DNA from 3 places in the Comamonas sp. MYb69 genome. Region 3 is predicted to be linked to each of the others. Evidence: predicted binding sites of a transcription regulator. Region 3 holds the regulator's gene; each other region holds the start of a gene.
The links. The regulator FNR, encoded in region 3, switches genes on or off when oxygen is low (the NO sensors DNR and NnrR bind a similar motif). The targets are predictions, from matches to a motif close to TTGATNNNNATCAA.
Positions count from the first base shown of each region.

Region 1: the regulator FNR is predicted to act here: its motif matches at 2,458-2,471, upstream of WH303_RS07080 (OmpW/AlkL family protein).
Region 2: the regulator FNR is predicted to act here: its motif matches at 5,273-5,286, upstream of WH303_RS02480 (universal stress protein).

Region 1 covers NZ_JBBGZG010000004.1:162,823-169,813, forward strand. The annotation lists yybP-ykoY riboswitch at 146-311, shown strand; gene mntP (manganese efflux pump MntP) at 331-900, shown strand; gene WH303_RS07075 (DUF808 domain-containing protein) at 1,344-2,345, shown strand; gene WH303_RS07080 (OmpW/AlkL family protein) at 2,633-3,244, shown strand; gene WH303_RS07085 (O-acetylhomoserine aminocarboxypropyltransferase/cysteine synthase family protein) at 3,361-4,644, opposite strand; gene WH303_RS07090 (YeiH family protein) at 4,762-5,853, opposite strand; gene WH303_RS07095 (LysR family transcriptional regulator) at 6,022-6,921, shown strand; gene WH303_RS07100 (response regulator transcription factor) at 6,940-6,991, opposite strand, start outside.
Region 2 covers NZ_JBBGZG010000002.1:59,661-66,651, forward strand. The annotation lists gene WH303_RS02460 (alpha/beta fold hydrolase) at 1-748, shown strand, start outside; gene WH303_RS02465 (branched-chain amino acid aminotransferase) at 987-2,087, shown strand; gene WH303_RS02470 (D-amino acid dehydrogenase) at 2,158-3,492, opposite strand; gene WH303_RS02475 (LysR family transcriptional regulator ArgP) at 3,580-4,524, shown strand; gene WH303_RS02480 (universal stress protein) at 4,697-5,119, opposite strand; gene WH303_RS02485 (metallophosphoesterase) at 5,577-6,422, opposite strand; gene WH303_RS02490 (LysR family transcriptional regulator) at 6,465-6,991, opposite strand, start outside.
Region 3 covers NZ_JBBGZG010000016.1:28,538-35,528, reverse strand. The annotation lists cobalamin riboswitch at 1-214, opposite strand, end outside; gene WH303_RS19780 (hypothetical protein) at 254-469, shown strand; gene WH303_RS19775 (cell division protein ZapA) at 469-888, shown strand; gene WH303_RS19770 (sulfite exporter TauE/SafE family protein) at 1,336-2,157, shown strand; gene hemN (oxygen-independent coproporphyrinogen III oxidase) at 2,174-3,556, opposite strand; gene fnr (fumarate/nitrate reduction transcriptional regulator Fnr) at 3,707-4,429, shown strand; gene WH303_RS19755 (universal stress protein) at 4,585-5,028, shown strand; gene WH303_RS19750 (malonate--CoA ligase) at 5,139-6,695, opposite strand; gene WH303_RS19745 (enoyl-CoA hydratase/isomerase family protein) at 6,762-6,991, opposite strand, start outside.

The DNA of each region.
Region 1 (6,991 bases), on a different contig from region 3:
GCTTGCTCATGTTTCGGCTTGTAGCGGCTGGCGTTTTGCTGGGTCCAGGCCGCAACAGCAAGACAGAAATGCGATCCATTCCTAAAGAACTTGGCGCGTTTGGGGCCATGTGCTCCGAAGCGCTGCGCAGCGTTTAGACTGCGGGCTCCCTTGGGGAGTAGCCTGCTTCCGCGCTGGAAGCGTCTGCGTCAACATACTCGGCATTTCGCATGCTGTGGCGCAGACATCCGTTCTTCGGTTGGCGAGACCATCGGCATGCCAGCACGACCTCGGTCGGGCAGTGGTGGCATGCCGTTGTGCTCATGCCCGACTGTCCTAGAAGAACCTCCGATGAACGCTGCTTCCATTTCCCTGTTGGCGCTTGCCATGTCTACCGATGCCTTTGCCGCCGCGATTGGCAAAGGCTCTGCCCTTGTCAAACCCCGTTGGTCCGAGGCACTGCGCACCGGCCTGATCTTTGGTGTTATCGAGGCCATCACGCCGCTGGTGGGCTGGGCGCTGGGCTATGCCGCGGCCGATTATGTGAAGGCCTGGGACCACTGGATTGCTTTTGTGCTGCTCTTGGTGCTGGGCGGCCGCATGGTGCTGGGTGCCTTTCAAAGCGCCGATGAGCCCGAGATGAGCCGGCCCGCGCGCCATGGCTTCTGGCTGCTGGTGGCCACCGGCTTTGCCACCAGCATCGACGCGATGGCGGTAGGCGTGGGCCTGGCATTTCTGGATGTGAACATCACCGTCGTTGCGCTCAGCATCGGCTTTGCCACCTTTGCGATGGTGACCCTGGGCGTGATGGTCGGCCGCGTGCTGGGCAATATCACCGGCCGCTGGGCAGAGGCGGTGGGTGGTGTGGTGCTAATTGCGATTGGCTCGCTGATCCTGTACGAGCACATGGTGGCGGTGTAAAAGCCAAAGCCCTCTGCTGGCATGGCGGAGGGCTTGGCTGCGTTTTGCGCTGTAGGAGCGTTGCTACAGGCAAAACAAAGCCCCGCAGAGCGGGGCTTAAGTGAGAGAGATCAGTGGGCTTGCAATCGCTGCGGGTGCCGGGTTTTTAGGTCTGGCTCAACCGCTTGCAGGCTGCGCTGGTATCAGAAGCGGGCAGGAGCACGCTTACGGTCACGTTCGTCTTCAGGCCAAATAGCAAACACTTCAGTCATTTCAGTCCTTTCACCTTTCTGGTGTAGATGGGTGTACAACGGGCCGCAGGCTGAAGTTGTTGACAAGGTCTGCATAAAGTTTTGTGAACAAGCTCCAACAAAACGTAGAAATCACCGTTTTACGGGGCCTGACACGGCATTGCTTTGTGAAATCGCTATGATTTGCCACCGAATTTAGACAGGGAGTGCGTAATGGCAGGTGCTGGTTTGTTGATGTTGCTCGATGATATTGCGACCTTGCTTGACGATGTGGCGCTGATGACCAAGACGGCTGCGGGCAAGAGCACGGCCATCCTGGACGATGTGGCCACGCAGACCAAGGTGGCGGTGCAAAAGACGGCGGGGGTGCTGGGCGATGACCTGGCGCTGAACGCCGAGCAGGTGACTGGGGTCAAGGCCAACCGGGAGTTGCCGGTGGTCTGGGCGGTGGCCAAGGGATCGCTCAAAAACAAAGTCATCTTGGTGCCGGCAGCGCTTTTGATCAGTGCTTTTGCGCCTTGGTTGATCACGCCGCTGTTGATGCTTGGCGGCGCTTTTCTGTGTTTTGAAGGGGTGGAGAAGGTGCTGAGCCTGTTCCACAAGCCCGGCAAACAGGCGCCCCATGATGCCGTCAAGGAGTCCGAGCAGGCTGCGCAGATGGGCGTGGCGCCATCATCCGTGAAGGCTGCCAGCGAGAAAAACATGGACCCTGTGGCCTATGAAAAAGCCAAGGTGGCGGGTGCGGTGCGTACCGATTTCATTCTGTCTGCAGAAATCATCGCCATCGCGCTGGGCACTGTGGCCAGCAAGCCGCTGTGGGAGCAGTTTGCAGTGCTGGTGGCCGTGGCGCTGGCGATCACCGTGTTTGTCTATGGCCTGGTCGCCGGTATTGTGCGCATGGACGATGTGGGCATGTGGCTGATGCGCAAGACCAGTGCCGCTGCCAAGGCTTTTGGCCGGGGCCTGATTGCGTTTACGCCCTGGCTGATGCGTGGCCTGTCGATTGTCGGAACGGCTGCGATGTTCATGGTGGGCGGCAGCCTGCTGGTGCATGGCATTGGCCCGATCGAGCACTGGTTGGAGAGTACCGTAGCCCCGATGGGTGGCGTGGTGGCACTGCTGGCCCCAACGCTGGTGCATGTGGCTGTTGGTGCAGCCATTGGTGGCCTGGTGGTGCTGGCGGTGGAGGCCTGGCACAAGCTGCGCGGGCACTGATCGCAAGCAGCAGCGCATGGCTGCTGGCCGCGCCCCTCGGGCGCGGCCAGCAAGAAGCAGAAGGCGGCATCGCAACAGCGGGCCGCCTTTTTTCATCGCTTGTTTTGTCTCGTTGATCTGGGTCAGGGCCGTACAGCCCGCTAAAGCAGAAGATGCAGGCATGGACAGCAGAAACTGCTCTGCCGCCTTCAGATACGGCGCTTGGCGCGGGTGGGGGCATGCAGATGCGGCCTGGGTTCAGCTACTTTTCAATCCATGCGAGCAAGATCGCAGCGAGGGCAATGACGATGAAAAAAATGATGTTGGCAGCGGCAGCTGTATGTGCAATGGCGTCGGGCGCGGCGATGGCACAAGAGGCGCAAAGCCCCTGGCAGGTGCGTGTGCGCGCCGTGCATCTGGACAGCGCCAACAAGGACTCCACCGGCCTGGGTCTGTCGATCAATGACAAGACGATTCCCGAAGTGGATGTGACCTATTTCTTCACGCCCAATATCGCGGCCGAGCTGGTGCTGACCTATCCGCAAAAGCACGACCTGCGCTCGGACGGCGCCAAGATCGGCACGCTCAAGCACCTGCCGCCCAGCCTGCTCGCGCAGTACCACTTCACCAATATGGGCGCCTTCAAGCCCTACCTGGGCGCTGGTGTGAACTACACGCGCTTCTCGAACGTGAACTTTGCGCCGGCCGTCGAGGCCGCGCTCGATCCATCGATCAAGAAGAACAGCTTTGGCCCGGCGCTGCAGATCGGCTTTGACTACATGCTGGACAAGCACTGGTCGATCAACGTCGATGTGAAGAAGGTCTACATCAAGACCGATGTGCGCTCGGCCGGCACCAAGGTGGGCACCTTCAAGGTGGATCCTTGGTTGCTGGGTGTCGGTGTGGGCTACCGTTTCTAAAAGGGGTCTACAACCCGCTCCTGGTGGTTCAGGAGCCAAAGAGCACTGTGATTGAGCCGCTTACTGAAAGCGGCTCTTTTTTATGCAAGCGGCTCTTTTTTATGCGCGACGGACCCTCAGACCTGGGCCAGCGCCTGCTCCAGATCGGCCAGCAGGTCATCGACATGCTCGATGCCGACCGAGAGGCGCACCATGCCTTCGCTCACGCCGGCTTTATCCAGCTCTGCGCTGTCCAATTGGCGGTGCGTGGTCGAAGCCGGGTGCGTCGCCAGCGATTTGGCATCGCCAATATTGACCAGGCGGGTGAACAGCTGCAGCGCATCCAGAAAGCGGGCACCGGCAGCGCGCCCTTCGCCATCGGCGGCGTTGAGGCTGAAGGACAGAATGCCCGAGGCACGACCGCCCGACTGCTTTTGCAAGGTGGCATGGTCCGGGTGGTCGGGCAGGCCGGCATAGCGCACCCAGGCCACCTTGGGGTGCTTTTGCAGCGTCTCGGCAATCTTTTGCGTGTTCTCGCAGATGCGGTCCATGCGCAGCGCCAGGGTCTCGATGCCTTGCAGGATCTGGAAGGCGTTCTGCGGCGAAATGGCCGCGCCCATATTGCGCAGCGGCACGACGCGCGCGCGGCCGATATAGGCCGCAGGGCCCAGCGCTTCGGTGTAGACCACGCCGTGGTAGCTCACATCGGGCTCGTTCAAGCGCTTGAAGCGCGCCTTGTGCTCGGCCCAGGGGAACTTGCCGCTATCGACGATGGCACCGCCCACGCTGGTGCCATGGCCGCCCAGGTACTTGGTGAGCGAATGCACGACAATGTCGGCGCCATGCTCGATGGGGCGCAGCAGATAGGGCGAGGGCACGGTGTTGTCCACGATCAGCGGCACGCCATGGCGATGGGCCACATCGGCGAGCGCCCGGATATCGGTCACATTGCCCAGCGGGTTGCCGATGGACTCGATGAACACGGCCTTGGTCTTGTCGTCGATCAAGGCACCAAAGCTGGCCGGGTCGCGCGGATCGGCAAAGCGCACCTCGATGCCTTGCTGCGGAAAGGTATGCGCAAACAGGTTGTAGGTGCCGCCATACAAGGTGCTGGCCGAGACGATGTTGTCGCCCGCTTCGGCCAGGGTCTGGATGGCTGCGGTGATCGCTGCCATGCCCGAGGCCAGCGCCAGCGCGGCAATGCCGCCTTCGAGCGCTGCCACGCGCTTTTCCAGCACATCGGTGGTCGGGTTCATGATGCGGGTGTAGATATTGCCCGGCACCTTCAAATCAAACAGGTCGGCGCCGTGCTGCGCGCTGTCAAAGGCGTAGGCCACCGTCTGGTAGATGGGCACGGCCGCAGCCTTGGTAGTGGGGTCGGGCGAATAGCCTGCGTGAACGGCCAATGTCTCGATGCGCATGGTGTTGGAATCCTTGTTGTTGGCGGAAAGATGCCTGCCCGTTGTAGCAGTTTTGCGCGCCGGGCCAACGATTTTTTGGGTATGAGCTTATGAGGCCGCAGAGGCCTCGTAGCGCCCTCAAATCCAGGTATTGACCGCCAGCCCGCCCAGCACCAGCCAGACAAACAGCACCAGGGCCAGCAGCAAGGGCTTGATGCCCGCAGCCCGCACCGAGCGCACATGGGTAGTGAGGCCCAGGCCGGCCATTGCCATCGTCAGCAGCGCGTTGTCCCACTGCACGCCGATGGCGAGTGCCTGCGCCGGGATGACGCCCAGCGAATGGATGCCCGCGACCGCAACAAAGCCCAAGGCAAACCAGGGAATGGTGATCTGGCGGGCCTGCACGGCGCCGTTGGCGGCGGGCTGCGGGGCCGGTGCATCATTGCCAGGCCGCTTGGCCAGCCACAGCGACAGCGCAATCAGAAACGGGGCCAGCATCATCACCCGCACCATCTTGGCGACCACGGCGGTGTCGGCCGCGCTGCTGCTGATGGCGCCGCCAGCAGCGACCACCTGCGCCACCTCATGCACGGTCGAGCCCACCCAGAGGCCATAGCCGGCCTCGCTCATCTGCAGGCTGGGCGCGAGCCACTGGTAGAGCACGGGGTACAAAAAGGTGCCCACCGTGCCAAAGACCACCACGGTGGCGATGGCGACTGCCACATCATCGGCGCGCGCCTTGGCCACCGGGGCGGTGGCCAGCACGGCCGCTGCGCCGCAGATGGCGCTGCCCGCGCCCACCAGCATGCTGGTGCGGGCATCCAGACCCAGCCAGCGCTGGCCCAGCCACTGCGCCAGCACAAAGGTGCTGCCGAGCATCAGCGCATCGATCAGCACGCCGCTGGCGCCCACGGCAGAGATGTCCTGGAAGGTCAGGCGCAGGCCATAGAGGATGATGCCCAGGCGCAGCAGCTGCTGCTTGGACAGGCCCACCCCCGCAGCGGCCGGCGCCTGCACCCAGCCATAGACGGTATTGCCCACCAGCATGCCGATGACGATGGCCAGCGTGAGCGCGCTCAGCCCATGGCTGCCAAACCAGGGCAGGGCTGCGAGCGTGCTGGCCAACCAGGCAATGGCCGCGCACAGCAGCAAGCCCGGCACGAGGCGTTTGGCGCTGTCGAGCCAGTGGCTGTTGCGCAGTTGGGGGAGGGAGAGGGGGGCGAGTGACATGGGTGGTTCCAGAGGCCCTGCCAGGACCAAAAGCGGTGGCCTGCCGGGCGATATGGAGTCACTATAGAAATTATTCTTATATCTGTATAACTAATTGTTTGGTTAATATCTATCGATAAAATAGGTAGATATTTTTTCATCAACCCAAGCGCCTTGGGCGCCATCCCCATGCTCCATCTCAGCCTGCGCCAGTGGGAGGTTTTCTGCGCCATCGCCCACAGCGGCAGCACCGTCGCCGCAGCGCAGACCATCGGCCTGTCGCAATCAGCCGTGAGCGCCGCCTTGCAGCAGCTGGAGGCGGGCCTGGGCGCGCAGCTGTTTGCGCGCAGCGGCAAGCGCCTGGTGCTCAATGACCTGGGGCGCAGCCTCTGGCCGCAAGCGCAGGGCTTGCTGGAGCTGGCCTTGCAGCTGGAGCAGGCCACGCAGCAGACCGAGCCGATGGCGCCCGTGGTGTTGCGGCTGGCAGCCAGCACCACGATTGCCAACCATGTGCTGCCGGCCATCCTGGCGGACTTTATGCAGCGCTATGCGCTGGTGCAGTTTGAGGTGGTGATCGGCAACACGCGCGAAGTGGCCGAAGCGGTGGGCGAGGCCAGTGTGGACCTGGGCTTTATCGAAGGGGTGAGCCACTGGCCGGCGCTGGAGGTGCAGCCCTGGCGTGAGGATGAGCTGGTGCTGATTGCCGCGCCGGGCCATGCGCTGGTGGCCGCTGCCGGCCACAGCCCTGTCAGCGCCCAGCAGCTGGGCGCTTGCCGCTGGCTGCTGCGTGAAGAGGGCTCGGGCACGCGCGAGGCGGTGGAGTTCACCGTGCTGTCCCAGTTGCGGGAATGGCCGATTGCAGCGGTGCTGGGCAGCTCCGAAGCCATTTGCACGGCCGTGGCGCGTGGGGCGGGCATCAGCTGCCTGTCGCGCGTCATTGCCCAGCCCTGGATCGAGCGCGGCGAGCTGGCGGTGCTGCACAGCCTGTTGCCGCCGATGCGGCGCCAGTTTTCGCTGCTGCAGCGCCAGGGCAAGCAGCGGTCACCGGTGCTGCAGGCCTTGGTGCAGGCCTGTATGGACGCTGCCTGAGCCTCTGTGAACAGGCCCCTAGCGAACGTGCTGCTTGTCGAGCTTGCGCGCCAGGGTGCGGCGGTGCATG
Region 2 (6,991 bases), on a different contig from region 3:
TGCCGACACCGACCACCTGGGCTTTGCCCCGCAGGTGGAGCTGCTCGCCAGCCAGGGCTACCGCGCGATTGCCTGGGACATGCCTGGCTACCATGCCAACCCGCCGCCCTATGGCGGCTACAGCCTGAAGGCGCTGGCCGCCACGGCGGACGGCCTGCTCGAAGCGCTGAAGATTGGCCGCGCCCATATCGTTGGTCACGGCATGGGGGCGATGGTGGCCGCCGAGCTGGCCCTGCGCCACCCCACCCGCGTGCGCAGCCTGAGCCTGGTGGCTGGCGGCCCGGCGCTGGAGGCGGACAGCCAGCAGCACTGGGTGCAGACGCGCCAGCAACTGCTGGCCCAGTCCCAGCAGCAGGCCAGCACCGAGGCGGTGCAGATGCAGCGCTTTGCCGAGCTGCTGGTGCAGCTGCAATCGGGCCAGCAGGCCTTGCCTGAAGGCTTGCAGCTGGCGCGCCATGCGATCACCCAGATCCAGCCGCTGGCCTATGGCCGTATGCTGGAGATGCTGGCCGGCCCCAGCACCCTGGCCGAGCGCCTGCCCCACCTCAGCCAGCGCTGCCTGCTGGTGAGCGGCGGCCAGGATGTCTGCATGCCGCCCCAGCGTATGCAGGCGCTGGCAGACCAGCTGCCCGACGCTCGGCATGCCTGCCTGGAGGGCGTTGGCCACTGGCCCCAGCTGGAGAGCCCCGATGCCTTTGAAGGCCTGCTGCTCGACTTTTTGGCGACCCAGCGCGCCACGGTGCACTAGGAAAAACCCGTAAACCGGCGGCCTGCGGCGGCGGTTTGCCTCTGCAGGTGGTTGACTTGCCATCCTGGCAATGCAGCCCGCTTGGCGCCACCGGGGCAAAAAACTGGCATGCTATGGGGTTTGGCGTGCAGCCCGTCACTTTCCTGGAGCCTCTCCAGGCTGGCGGACGGCCACCATGATCGGCAGCGGCTCCCCACAGGACGCTGCTGTCCCTGTTGCCAACTGAAGGATTAGTCCCGTGTCCCCCTCCTCCCTGACCTTTGCCGTCACCCCATCGAGCCAGCCACGCAGCGCCCAAGAGCGCGCCAAGATTCTGGACAACCCGGGTTTTGGTCTGCACTTCACCGACCACATGGTCTCGGTGCACTGGGACAAAGAGGGAGGCTGGCGCGATGCGGCCGTGACCCCGTACGGCCCGATTGCGCTGGACCCCGCCGCTGCCGTGCTGCACTACGGCCAGGAAATCTTTGAAGGCATCAAGGCCTACCGCCATGCCGATGGCTCGGTCTGGACCTTCCGCCCGCAGGCCAATGCCGAGCGCCTGCAGCGCTCCGCCCGCCGCCTGGCGCTGCCTGAGCTGCCGGTCGATATTTTTGTGGAATCCCTCAAGCAGATCATCGCGGTGGACAAGGACTGGGTGCCCAGCGGCAACGAAGCGAGCCTCTACCTGCGCCCCTTCATGATCGGTGACGAAGTCTTCCTGGGCGTGCGCAGCGCCCACAAGGCCACCTACTACGTGATCGCCTGCCCCGCCGGCCCCTACTTTGCCAAGGGCGTGGCGCCCGTGGCGATCTGGCTGTCCACCGACTATGCCCGCGCGGCCAAGGGTGGCACGGGTGCCGCCAAGTGCGGCGGCAATTATGCCGCTTCGCTGCTGCCCCAGCAGCAAGCGCAGGACAACGGCTGCTCGCAGGTGCTGTTCCTCGATCCTGCCGAAGGCAAGTACCTCGAAGAGCTGGGCGGCATGAATGTGTTCCTGGTCTACGGCAAGCAAAACAAGCTGGTCACCCCTGCGCTGTCGGGCAGCATTCTGGAAGGCATCACGCGCGACTCGCTGCTGCAGCTGGCACGCGACCGTGGCATGGTGGTCGAAGAGCGCAAGATCGCTGTGGACGAGTGGAAGCAGGGCGTGGCCTCCGGTGACATCACCGAAGTGTTTGCCTGCGGCACCGCTGCCGTCATCACCCCCATCGGCCAGCTCAAGGGCGAAGGCTTCTCGGTGGGCGACCTGTCGGCCCCCGCTGGCGAAGTCACGATGGCCCTGCGCAAGGAACTGACCGACATCCAGTACGGCCGCGCCCCTGACCGCCACGGCTGGCTGGTGCGCCTGGACGCCTGATCCGTCCGCAATAAACGCTAAAAGGGCTGCACACTGTGCGGCCCTTTTTCATGGCGTTGTCCGTTGCCGTTCAGGCGGCGACTGCGGCCCGGCGCTTGGCTTCGCTTTCATAGCCGTAGAAGCCAAACTGCATCTCTGGCATGCGGCCACTCACCAGCTCGGCCATGGCCTTGCCGCTGCCGGCGCCATGGGTCCAGCCCAAGGTGCCGTGGCCGGCATTGATCCAGAGCTTGCTGATCTTGGTGCGGCCAATGAACGGGATATTGGTGGGGGTGGCGGGGCGCAGGCCGGTCCAGAACTGCGGGTTGCCGCCCTGCTCGGGCAGGCGGGTGTCGCAGACGCCGGGCATCAGCTCCTCGATGCGGCGCGCCAACATATGGCAGCGGGCCTTGGCCAGCGGGCTGTCCAGCGAGCTGTCAAAACCGTTGAGCTCGATCGTGCCGGCCACGCGCAGCTGGTTGCCCAGGCGGCTCATCGCCAGCTTGTTGCCATCGTCGATGCAGCTGACAAAGGGCGCGGCCTCGGGCTTCAAGATCGGCAAGGTGGCGCTGTAGCCCTTGCCGGGGTAGATGGCGACATTCAGGCCCACGGTGCGCAGCAGCGGCGCGGTGTAGCTGCCGCAGGCGACGATGACGGCATCGCCCTGCAAGGTGCGTGGGCTGCTGTCGGCGCCCGCTGCGGTGGCACGCACGGTGACCGAATCGATCGCGCCGCCGGCCACATTCAACCGCTCGACCCGGTGGTTGTAGAGAAACTGCACACCGCCCTGTGCGCAGAGCTGGGCGAGCTTTTGCGTGAACACGCGCGCATCGCCGCTCTCGTCGCTCTCGGTAAAGGTGCCACCCTTGATATGCGCGGCATAGGGCTTGAAGGCGGGCTCGATCTTCAAAAACTCTTCGGTGCTGACCATGCGGCGGTTCACCCCGTACTGGCGCATCAGGTCGACGGCCATCTGCGCATCCTGCACCGCTTCGTAGCTGGTGAAGAAGTGGGCGATGCCGCGCTCGAGCCGGTTGAACTGGATGCCGGTCTGCGCCACCACGGCCTTCAAGGCGTTGTGGCTATAGGCACCCAGCGCAACGATCTGCTGCACATTGCGGGCAAAGGAGCGGTCATTGCACTCGGCCAGAAACTGGGTGAGCCAGCGCCATTGCTGCGGATCGGCATGCGGGCGCAGCAGCAGCGGGGCCTCCTTGTCGAACATCCACTTGAGCGCCTTGAGCGGGGCATGCTTGTTGGCCCAGGGCTCGCAGTAGCTCACCGAGATCTGCGCGGCATTGGCATAGCTGGTCTCCAGCGCCGCGTCCGGTTGGCGATCCACGACGGTGACGTCATGGCCGAGTTGCAGCAAATGCCAGGCAGTGCTGGTGCCGATGATGCCGGCGCCGAGGATGATGACTTTCATGCCTCTCAGTGTCTGGCATCTTGGCTGCAACATAAAGTGCAATTAAACTTCTTCAAGATTCATCAGTTCTTCTAATACTGGAGCCCCATGAGCAACCTGGACCCGGTCGCGCTGGAATGCCTGGCCGCCGTGATTGAAGAAGGCGGTTTCGAGAAGGCCGCGCTGCGCCTGAATGTGACGCAATCGGCCGTCTCGCAGCGGCTGCGCGCGCTGGAGGCGCAGATCGGCTCGGTGCTGGTGGTGCGCAGCCGCCCGCTGCGGCCCACCGCTGCCGGCCAGCTGCTGCTCAAGCACACCCAGCAGCTGCGGCTGCTGCGCACCGACCTGGAGCAGGAGCTGCACAGCCTGCTGCCCCACGCCATGGGCCGCAGCGCGCATGACGAGGCCATCTCGATTGCCATCAATGCCGACAGCATTGCCACCTGGGCGCTCGATGCGCTGCAGGACATTGCGCTGCAGCAGCTGCCGCTGGAGATCATCACCGACGACCAGGACCACACCTTGGAGCTGCTGCGCACCGGCGAGGTGCTCGGCTGCGTCACCACCATGCCGCAGGCGCTGCGCGGCTGCCGCGTGACCGCGCTGGGCGCGATGCACTACATCGCCGTGGCAGCGCCCAGTTTTGCCCAGCAGCATGTGCCGCAAGGAATCAACCGCAGCAACTTCAAGCACCTGCCGTTTTTGAGCTACAACCGCAAGGACGACATGCAGCGCGTGTTTGTCGCCCGCGCGATGGGCCTCAAGACCGTTGGCCTGCACCAGCTCTATGTGCCCAATTCCGAAGCCCAGGTGCGCGCCGTGGCCGCCGGCTGGGGCGTGGGCGTGGTGCCCGAGCTGCTGGCCCGCCCTTATCTCGCCGATGGCCGCCTGGTCAATGTGGCCGAGGCCCAGGTGCTGCGCGTGGACCTGTACTGGCACTGCTGGAACCTGCAGTCGGCCTTGCTGGGCGCCCTGAGCGATGCGATGGTGCACAGCGCCAAGAGCAGCCTGGCGCCGCCGACTGCCGCCGCGCGCGCCACCGTCAAGGCATAAAAAAACTGCCTGCACCCCAGGGGGATGCAAGCAGTTTCCGGATGTCCACAGGCATTCATCGCACCGGTGGTTCCATCCCTCCCTCATCAGTGAAATCCATTGCTTGTGCAGTATCCACGCCAAGTATTGCTATATGGTGAATAGCAAATGACAGACGCATGATCTGATCCATTTACCGAATCAGCAATACCGGCAGCTTGCTCTCGGCCAGCACCTGGGTCGCCACCGAGCCCAGCACCAGCTTGGCCAGTGCGCCATGGCCCCGGGTGCCCATGATCAGCAGGTCATAGCCGCCCTTATCGGCCGTCTCGGCAATGGTCTGCGAGATCGGGCCGACAGCAGTCTCGGCCACGGCCTTGACCTGGTGGGCGGCCAGAAACTCCTGCACCGGCACCAGCACCTTCTGCGCCTCCTCGCTGTGGTAGTCATCCACCAGCGCCTTGCCCAAGGCCTTGGCAGCCCGGGGCGGCAGCAAGGGCTGCACCGTGAGCACCGTGTAATGGTGGTTGGGCGTCAGCCACTCTGCGTGCGCTGCCAGGTAATCGAGCATCTTCTGGGTGTAGGGGCTGCCATCAACGGCCAACAAAATACGCATGCCTTGACTCCTTCAAAAAGGGGTGAGGGACCCAACACCGGTGGCGCCACCAACGCTGGACTGTGGCCTGGCAAACCCGCGCTCCATCAGCGAGAACGCGCTTTACAGGCTAAATCATGTGTATCAGCTTATAGATTTACCGTCAAACGGGCATTGATGTGCATCAGGTGCGGCGATAAATTTAGGTAAAAACCCTTGGATTTGATCGAAGATGCTAAGCACGCCTCAGAGAAGAACTGTCGACCGTAAACATTTTGCTGCTGAAATGCGCCTCAATAACTGTTTTAGGGACACGGTATGCAAAATGGAGATGAATACGCGGGATATAAGCGGCCGTTCAAGACATGGCGGCGCCGCAGAGGCTAGTCAGCGCCAAGCACACAACCTTACCGTACCCATGTTGTGGAGCCGCGCGAGAAGTAGTGGCGCGCTAAGCAGTCCCTGAGAACCTGTCGCTTTACACCGCCACCAAGCAATGCGGATTGAAGCTTTCCTGCTCGCCCTTGCGCGCATAGCCCAGCGGGTTGGCCACAACTCGGCATTGCCAGGGGCGGCCATCGCTGTGCTGGCCTTTGGCCAGGTAGTCGCTGGGCGCATGCAGATGGCCGTGGATCCAGAGGTCGGCATAGGGCAGCAGGTCATCGAGCACATTGCAAAAGCCGGCGGTGCCCGGGGTCAGCCCATAGCGCGGATCGGCGCTGCGCAGGCTGGGCGCAAAGTGGGTGATGACGACGGTCTTGCCATCAAAGGGCTCGGCCAGTGCGGCGCGCAGCCATTCCTGGCAGCGCAGCGCTTCGTCGCGCATCTCGGCGGCCAGAAAGGGCTGGCCATTGCGCTCGGTCTGGGCCTTGGTCAGGTAGAAGTTGGCGGCCTTGAAAGCCTTCTCGCGCTGCTTCATCAGCGCACCCAACTCGGTCACGCCGTTGTGCAGCGCAATGGCGTCGTAGTCGGACCAGAGGGTGGTGCCAATAAAGCGCACGCCGTCGATGGCCAGGGTGTCGCAGTCGAGCATGGTGATGCCCAGCTTTTCGCAGCTGGCACGCAGGCGCAGCCGGGCGGTATCGAAATCCTGGTTGTCGAACTCATGGTTGCCGGGCACCAGGATCACCGGTTCGGGCCAATGGCCGCCGGCCTGTTGCGGGCTGAACTGGGTGAGGCCAAAATCGGCATCGTCCAGCATCGAGCCATTCTGGTAGGAGCCAATGTCGCCGGCCAGCACCAGCAACTGTGCGCCGGGCGCAGGCTGGGCACGGAAATGGGGGTGGGTCTCCAGATGCAGGTCGGACAGAATTTGCAGGTGCATGGTCGCCAAGCCTACCATGGGCTTTGGCGCCTTGCAGCCCCGCTACATCGGTAATTCCAGGTCAGGAAAAGCCGCCCGGGCCGAGCGCTCCAGCGCGTGCAGCATCCATTCCAGCGCCGAGGGCGGAATATGCCCGCTGCGGCTGCGCCAGAGCGCATCCACATGCACGGCCTCCACGCGCAGCGGCAGCGGCTGGAAGGCCAGCAGATCGGCGATGCCGGTGGCAGGCACAAAGTGGCGCGGCAGGACGGTCAGCAGATCGGTGCGCGCCACCACGCGGGCGGCGGTGAAGTACTGGTTCACCGTCAGCACCACCCGGCGTTTGCGGCCGATCGATGCCAGCGCCTCGTCCAGAAAGCCAAAGGGCTGGCCGGAAAAGCTCACCAGCATATGGCGCGCATCGCAGTAGCGCTCCAAAGTAAGCAAGCCCTCACTCAGAGGGTGATCCTTGCGCATCACGCAGAGGTATTCGCCGTCATAGAGGCGCCGGCTCTCGAAATCCACCAGGTCCCCCGACTGGGCGCGGGCCGTCATCTCCGCGAGCACAAAGGGGAAATAGCCCACGGCCA
Region 3 (6,991 bases):
CTGGCGATGACACAGCACACGCCTTCCCAAACACTTGTTCAAGGTATTCAGTGGCATAGTGGTGGCTGTGGATGGCGCAAAAGCCAACCATCGCTTACCGTTGCGGGGGCAGCGCAGGTTGCGTAAGGCTTGTAGGGCACAAGCAGCGCTCCTGCTTCCCGTTGAACTGCCCCCATGTGAACCACTGGGGCGAGCACCAACGGGTACAATTTTAGCGTTAAACCCATTGCGCACTTAAGAAGACTGTCTCTCTATGGCCACTACGCCTTCTATGGATCTGATGCTTGAGCGGGTGGAGGCACTGCTGAGCCGTCATGAGGCTTTGCAACGCGCCCACGCCCAATTGCAAGAGCAAGTCACCACCCTGACCCAGGAGCGCGACTCCCTCCAATCGCGCCTGACAGCGGCCCGCGCCCGCGTGGATGCACTGATCGAACGCCTGCCCAAGACCTTTGACCAGGACGAATGATGAAACAGCTGGAAGTACACATCATGCAGCAAAGCTATATGCTGGGCTGCCCCGAAGGCCAGGAAGCACGTCTGCTGGCCGCCGTCAAGCATGTCGATGAGGCCATGAGCGGTATCCGCGACGCGGGCAAGATCCGTGGCCGCGAGCGCATCGCCGTGCTGGCGGCCCTCAATGTCGCCTTTGATCTGCTGGATTTACAGGTGCAAAACAGCCAGCTCAGCCAGACCGCCGACGCGCTGCAGGCGCAAGCCGCGGCCCAGTCTGCCGCGATGGCCGAGGCCCAGGCCCAGCCCGCCACCGGTGACCAGGCCAGCCTGGACTGGGACGAGCCCCGCCTGCAGTCGGTGATGCAGCGGCTGGACGCGGCGCTGGCGCCCGCCCCTGCCAAGGCCGCCGAAACCCTGGACACCAGCGCCTGAGGCTGGGCGGCAAGCAGGCGCCAACACCAGATTGCGGCGCCATGCAATGCCTCCTGCCAAAATATCAGCTTGGCGCTTTCTCAATCTAGCTAGCCAGCTATCTTTTTTGACCAATCCAGGCACATTGACATGCAGTTTTGGTGGGTGCAGCAGGCGCGAGCGATTACAATGGAGGCGTTCGCAGCCCTGCTGGACTTTATAGTTCCTTGAACCAATGCTCTACGAGCACGGGCTTGGTACATCACCTATTGAGCGTGATCGTCTCGCGTCAGATGAACCCAACGATAGGTTGCCCTTGCCCACCTGAACCCCCGGTTCAGGATGACGGTCCAGTGGATCCGCTGCGAACACCTGATTTTTTCGGGCAGGCTGCCCAACCTGTCTTCTCCTCTCCGCGACAGCGGGGTTTCAGGCCACCTGTTTCAGGTGGCCTTTTTACTGCGCGCCATGACTGATCCTCTTGTTTTGCTGCCGCTGTCGTTTCTGGACCTGATCGGCGGATTTCTGGCGGGCCTGCTGGGCATTGGCGGCGGCATGGTGCTGGTGCCCTTCATCACCTACATCCTGGGCAGCCAGGGGGTGGCGCCCGAGCTGGCGATCAAGATGGCGATTGCCACCTCGATGGCGACCATCGTCTTCACCTCGATGTCCAGCGTGCGCGCCCACCACCAGCATGGCGCCGTGCGCTGGGACCTTGTCAAACGCCTGGCCCCCGGCATTGTGCTGGGCGGCCTGCTGGCCAGCCTGGGCATTTTTGCGGTGCTCAAGGGCAGTTACCTGGGTTTGTTTTTTGGCCTGTTCATTGGTTACTCGGCACTGCGCATGTTCCGCAAGCCCAACAGCAAGGCCATGCGCGCCATGCCGGGCACGGCCGGCCAGGTGGCCGCTGGCGGCGTGATCGGCTGCCTCTCGGGCCTGGTGGGCGCCGGTGGCGCCTTTATCAGCGTGCCTTTTATGACCTGGTGCAGCGTGCCGATGCACAACGCGGTCGCCACCAGCTCGGCGCTGGGTTTTCCAATTGCGGTCACCAATGTCATCGGCTTCATGGTGGCCGGCCTGCACCTGCAGGGGCTGCCGCCGCATTCGCTGGGCTATATCTGGCTGCCCGGCCTGGCCGCCATTGCCACCTGCAGCGTGCTGACGGCGCCGCTGGGCGCCCGTGCCGCGCACCGCCTGCCGGTGGGCCAGCTCAAGAAGATCTTTGGCGGCATCTTGCTGTGTCTGGCCGCGTACATGCTCTACAAGAGCCTGGCGGCCTGGCAGGGCTGAGACCTGCCACAGCGGGCTAGATAATCCGCGAGAAGCGCGCCCGGTTGCGGTCGGCCTGCAGGTTCTTGTCGAACACCATGGCCACGCCGCGCACAAAGTACCAGCCCAGCTCGGTCACATTGATCGCCTCGTCGCTCAGCTGCACCAGGCCCTGGTCCTGCAGCTCGCGCAGCTGGGCCAGCTCGGCGGCAAAGTACTGGGCAAAATCAATCAGCCAGGCCTGCTCCAGCGACTCAATCGCCAGACTCCCCTGGCACATCAGGCCCATGATCACCGCGCGGCGCAGCAGGTCATCGCGCGTCAATGCCAGGCCCCGCACCACGGGGATCTGACCCTGGTCGATCAGGTCGTAGTACTCCTCCAGGGTCTTGGCATTTTGGCTGTAGGTCGCGCCAATGCGGCCGATGGCCGACACGCCCAGCGCCAGCAGATCGCAATCGGGCTGGGTGCTGTAGCCCTGAAAGTTGCGGTGCAGGCGCCCTTGGCGCTTGGCCACCGCCAAGGCATCGTCGGGCAAGGCGAAATGGTCCATGCCCACATACACATAACCGGCGCCTTCCAGCGCGGCCAGGGCCTGGGCCAGCATGGCGAGCTTGTCGGCCGGGCTGGGCAGGTCCTGCGCCTGGATGCGGCGCTGGGGCTTGAAGCGCTCGGGCAGGTGCGCATAGGCATAGAGCGCAATGCGGTCGGGCCGCAGCGCATTGACCTGCTCCATCGTGCGCACAAAGCTGGCCGGGCTTTGTTGGGGCAAACCATAGATCAGATCGATATTGATAGATTCAAAGCCGATCTCACGCGCCTGCTCGACCAAGGCAAACACCTGGTCAGCGGGCTGCTCACGGTGCACAGCCTTTTGCACCAGTGGGTCAAAATCCTGCACGCCAAAGCTCAGCCGGTTAAAGCCCAGCTGGTAGAGATGCTGCAGGCGCTCGCGGCTCACGGTGCGCGGGTCCACCTCGATCGAGTACTCGCCACCGGGCTGCAGATGAAAACGCTGCTTGACCATGTCCATCAGGCGGCTGAGGCCGGCATCGGTCAAAAACGTGGGTGAGCCCCCACCCAGGTGCAGCTGGCTGATGGTGGGACGGGCGCTGACGTGGGCCAGTTGCAGGTCCAGCTCTCGCTCGAGGTAGTCCAGGTACTCGTCGGCCCGCTCGGCATGCTTGGTGATGATCTTGTTGCAGGCGCAGTAGTAGCACAGCGAGGCGCAGAACGGCACATGCACATACAAGGACAGCGGAGCGAGCCTGCCAGCCAGGCCGGTGCCGCGTTGCGCCAGCGCCTGCTTGTACTCATTCGCAGCAAAGGCTTCAACAAATCGGTCTGCGGTAGGATACGAGGTGTAACGGGGGCCGGGAACATCAAAACGGCGCAGCAGGTCGGGGGTCAGGGAAATCATGTGGCTTCTTCCTAGCGGACCCCCAATGTGCCCCAAGCTCTGCCACGCGTCCTTGATGTACATCAAGAACCCATTTGGCGCCTGCACGCACAATAGGCGCATACGAGGAACGCCGTTCCTACATGAATATTTGTTCACGGGTATTGATACATGACATCCAACTCCATCAAAGTGGTGTGCTCCAACTGCAATTTGCGCGAGCTGTGCATGCCCGTGGGACTGTCGGCCGAACAAATGGAGCGCATCGACGAGATCGTCGCCACGCGCCGCAAGATCAAGCGCGGCAGCGCGCTGTTCCGCAACGGTGAGACCTTCACCTCCCTCTATGCGATTCGCACCGGCTTTTTCAAGACCAGCATCGCCACCGAAGACGGGCGCGACCAGGTCACCGGCTTTCAGATGGCGGGTGAGATCATCGGGCTTGACGGCATCGTCAACGACCGCCATTCCTGCGACGCGATCGCGCTGGAAGACGCCGAAGTCTGCGTGATGCCCTACTCCTCGCTCGAAGACCTGTCGCGCGAAGTGACCGCCTTGCAGCACCATGTGCACAAGGTCATGAGCCGCGAGATCGTGCGCGAGCATGGCGTCATGCTGCTGCTGGGCAGCATGCGCGCCGAAGAGCGCCTGGCCGCCTTCTTGCTGAACCTGGTGCAGCGCCTGCATGCCCGGGGCTTTTCGCAGCATGAGCTGATCCTGCGCATGACACGCGAGGAAATCGGCAGCTACCTGGGCCTCAAGCTCGAGACCGTCAGCCGCACCTTCTCCAAGTTTGCCGAGGAGAACATCATCGAGGTCAAGCAGCGCCATGTGCGCATTCTGGACACCGACAAGCTCCAGGGCCTGATCAACACCCAGGCCTGCTCGGCCTAAGCTAAGCAGCTATTCCAAGTCGCCGCGTCAGCGGATACAAACGCGGTCTGATCCGACATCCGCTCAAGCCGCAAGCGGCGATGCTCTGTGTTGAATCCACGGCAAGGCTGGCCCCTGGTCGCCCTGCCCTACGTCTGACCTGAAAGGAGCCTGCCATGTACCAACATATCCTGCTTGCCACCGATGGCTCTGAGCTGTCCGAGAAGGCCGTGCGCCACGCCCTCGCGCTGGCCAAGCTGAGCCACGCCACGGTCACCGCCGTCAACATCTCGCCCAACTACCCGCGCAGCTACTTCGAGGGCAGCACCATGCAAAACCCCGATGACATTGCGCGCATCGAGGACGGCTGGGAACGCGCCGCCCAGGGCATTGTCGACAAGGTGGTGGCCGAAGGCGCTGCCACCGGCGTGCCCATCAAGACCCTGGTGATCAAGTCCGACATGATTGCCGAGGCGCTGCTGGAGACGGCGAAAAAGGAAAACTGCGACCTGATCGTCATGGCATCGCACGGCTACCGGGGCTTGAAGCGCCTGCTGCTGGGCAGCGAAACCCAGCATGTGCTGACCCATGCGACGATACCGGTGCTGGTGCTGCGCTGATCGCCACCTAAGCGCATCCGCCCAATAGCAAACCCTCGCCTGCGGCAGCTTCTTGGCTGCCACAGCGCGAGGGTTTTGTCATGGCGGCGCAGGCCGCCATCATGGGCGCATCAGCCCTTGAACAGGCCCTGGTACTGGTCGCGCAGCAGGTTCTTTTGCACCTTGCCCATGGTGTTGCGTGGCAGCTCGCCCACGACAAAGCAGCGCTTGGGAATCTTGAAGTTGGCCAGCTGCTTTTTCAAAGTCGCAATGATGCCCTCGGCATCGAGCTGCTGGCCCGCCTTGGCAATGACCACGGCCACACCCACTTCGCCAAAATCGGGGTGTGGCACGCCGACCAGCGCGCTTTCGGCCACGCCCGGCAGTTCGTTGATGAAGCCCTCGATCTCGGCCGGGTAGACGTTGTAGCCGCCGGAGATGATCAGGTCCTTGCTGCGGCCGACGATGGTCACATAGCCACGCGCATCAATCTTGCCCACGTCACCGGTCTTGAACCAGCCGTCGGCCGTGAACTCCTGCGCGGTCTTCTCGGGCATGCGCCAGTAGCCGCTGAACACATTGGGGCCTTGCACCTGGATATGACCGATCTCGTCGGCGCCCAGCGCCTGGCCGTCATCGCCCTGCACCCGCACGCCCACACCCGGCAGCGCAAAGCCCACCGTGCCGCCCCGGCGCTCATCCTGGCCGCCATGGCGGGCATCGGCCTGGTAGGGGTTGGAGACCAACATGATGGTCTCGCTCATGCCATAGCGCTCCAAAATCGTGTGGCCGGTACGGGTCTGCCAGTCGCGGAAGGTCTCGATCAGCAACGGCGCCGAGCCGGAGATGAACAAACGCATGTGCTGGGCCGCCGCCTTGGTCAGGCCCGGCTCGGCCAGCAGGCGCACATACAGGGTCGGCACGCCCATGAAGACGGTCGCCCGTGCCATCGCGGCAATCACCGCCTTGGGCTCGAACTTGGCAAACCAGACCATCTTGCTGCCATTGAGCAAGGCCGCATGGATCGCGACAAACAGGCCATGCACATGGAAGATCGGCAGCGCATGGATCAGCACATCGCCCTTTTTCCAGCCCCAGTAGTCCTTGAGCATCACTGCATTGCTCAGCAAGTTGCCGTGGCTGAGCATCGCACCCTTGCTGCGCCCGGTGGTGCCACTGGTGTAGAGAATGGCGGCCATGTCGTCGGCAGATTTCTGCGCGGGCGTGTGTGCATCGGCGCAGTGCACGGCGCGCTCCAGCAGCGTGCCGCTGCGGTCATCGCCCAAGGTGAACACGCTTTGCGTGCCGCACTGGAAGGCGATCTTGGAGACCCAGCCAAAATTGGCCGGCGAGCAAACCACGACGGCCGGCTCGGCATTGGTGACAAAGTACTCGATCTCGGCGCTTTGGTAGGCGGTGTTGAGCGGCAGAAACACATGGCCGGCGCGCAAGGTGGCCAGGTACAGCGCCATCGCTTCGACCGACTTTTCCACCTGCACCGCCACGCGGCTGCCGGAGGGAATGTTCAGCGAATCGAGCAGGTTGGCGATGCGCGCGCTCATGCGGTCCAGGTCGCGCCAGCTGTAGTTCAGCGGCTCACCGCTGGCCGAAGTGGTCTCCACGGCGATGGCATCGAGGTCCTCAGGAAAGGCCGCGCGCAGGGCGCAGAACAGGTTGTCGTTGGTCATGTTTGTCTACTTGGTTGGTGGTTTCCTTGGCGCCTGCGGTCTGGCCGGTGGCCAGCGCAGGCACGGTCAAAACTGGGCTGCTCTTTTGGCTACAAAGGCGGCAATGCCTTCGCGGTGTTCTGCCGAATCGGCATAGGCATAGGGCTGCTGCAGCACCGGGGCCTGGGCATCGCCTTCGGCCAGTGCGCGCAGCAGCTGCTTGGTCATGCGGGCGGCCTGGGGCGCCAGGCCGCAGATGCGGGCGACGCTGCGTTCCAGCTGGGCCTGCAGGTCTTGAGCGGGGTGGACCTGGCTCA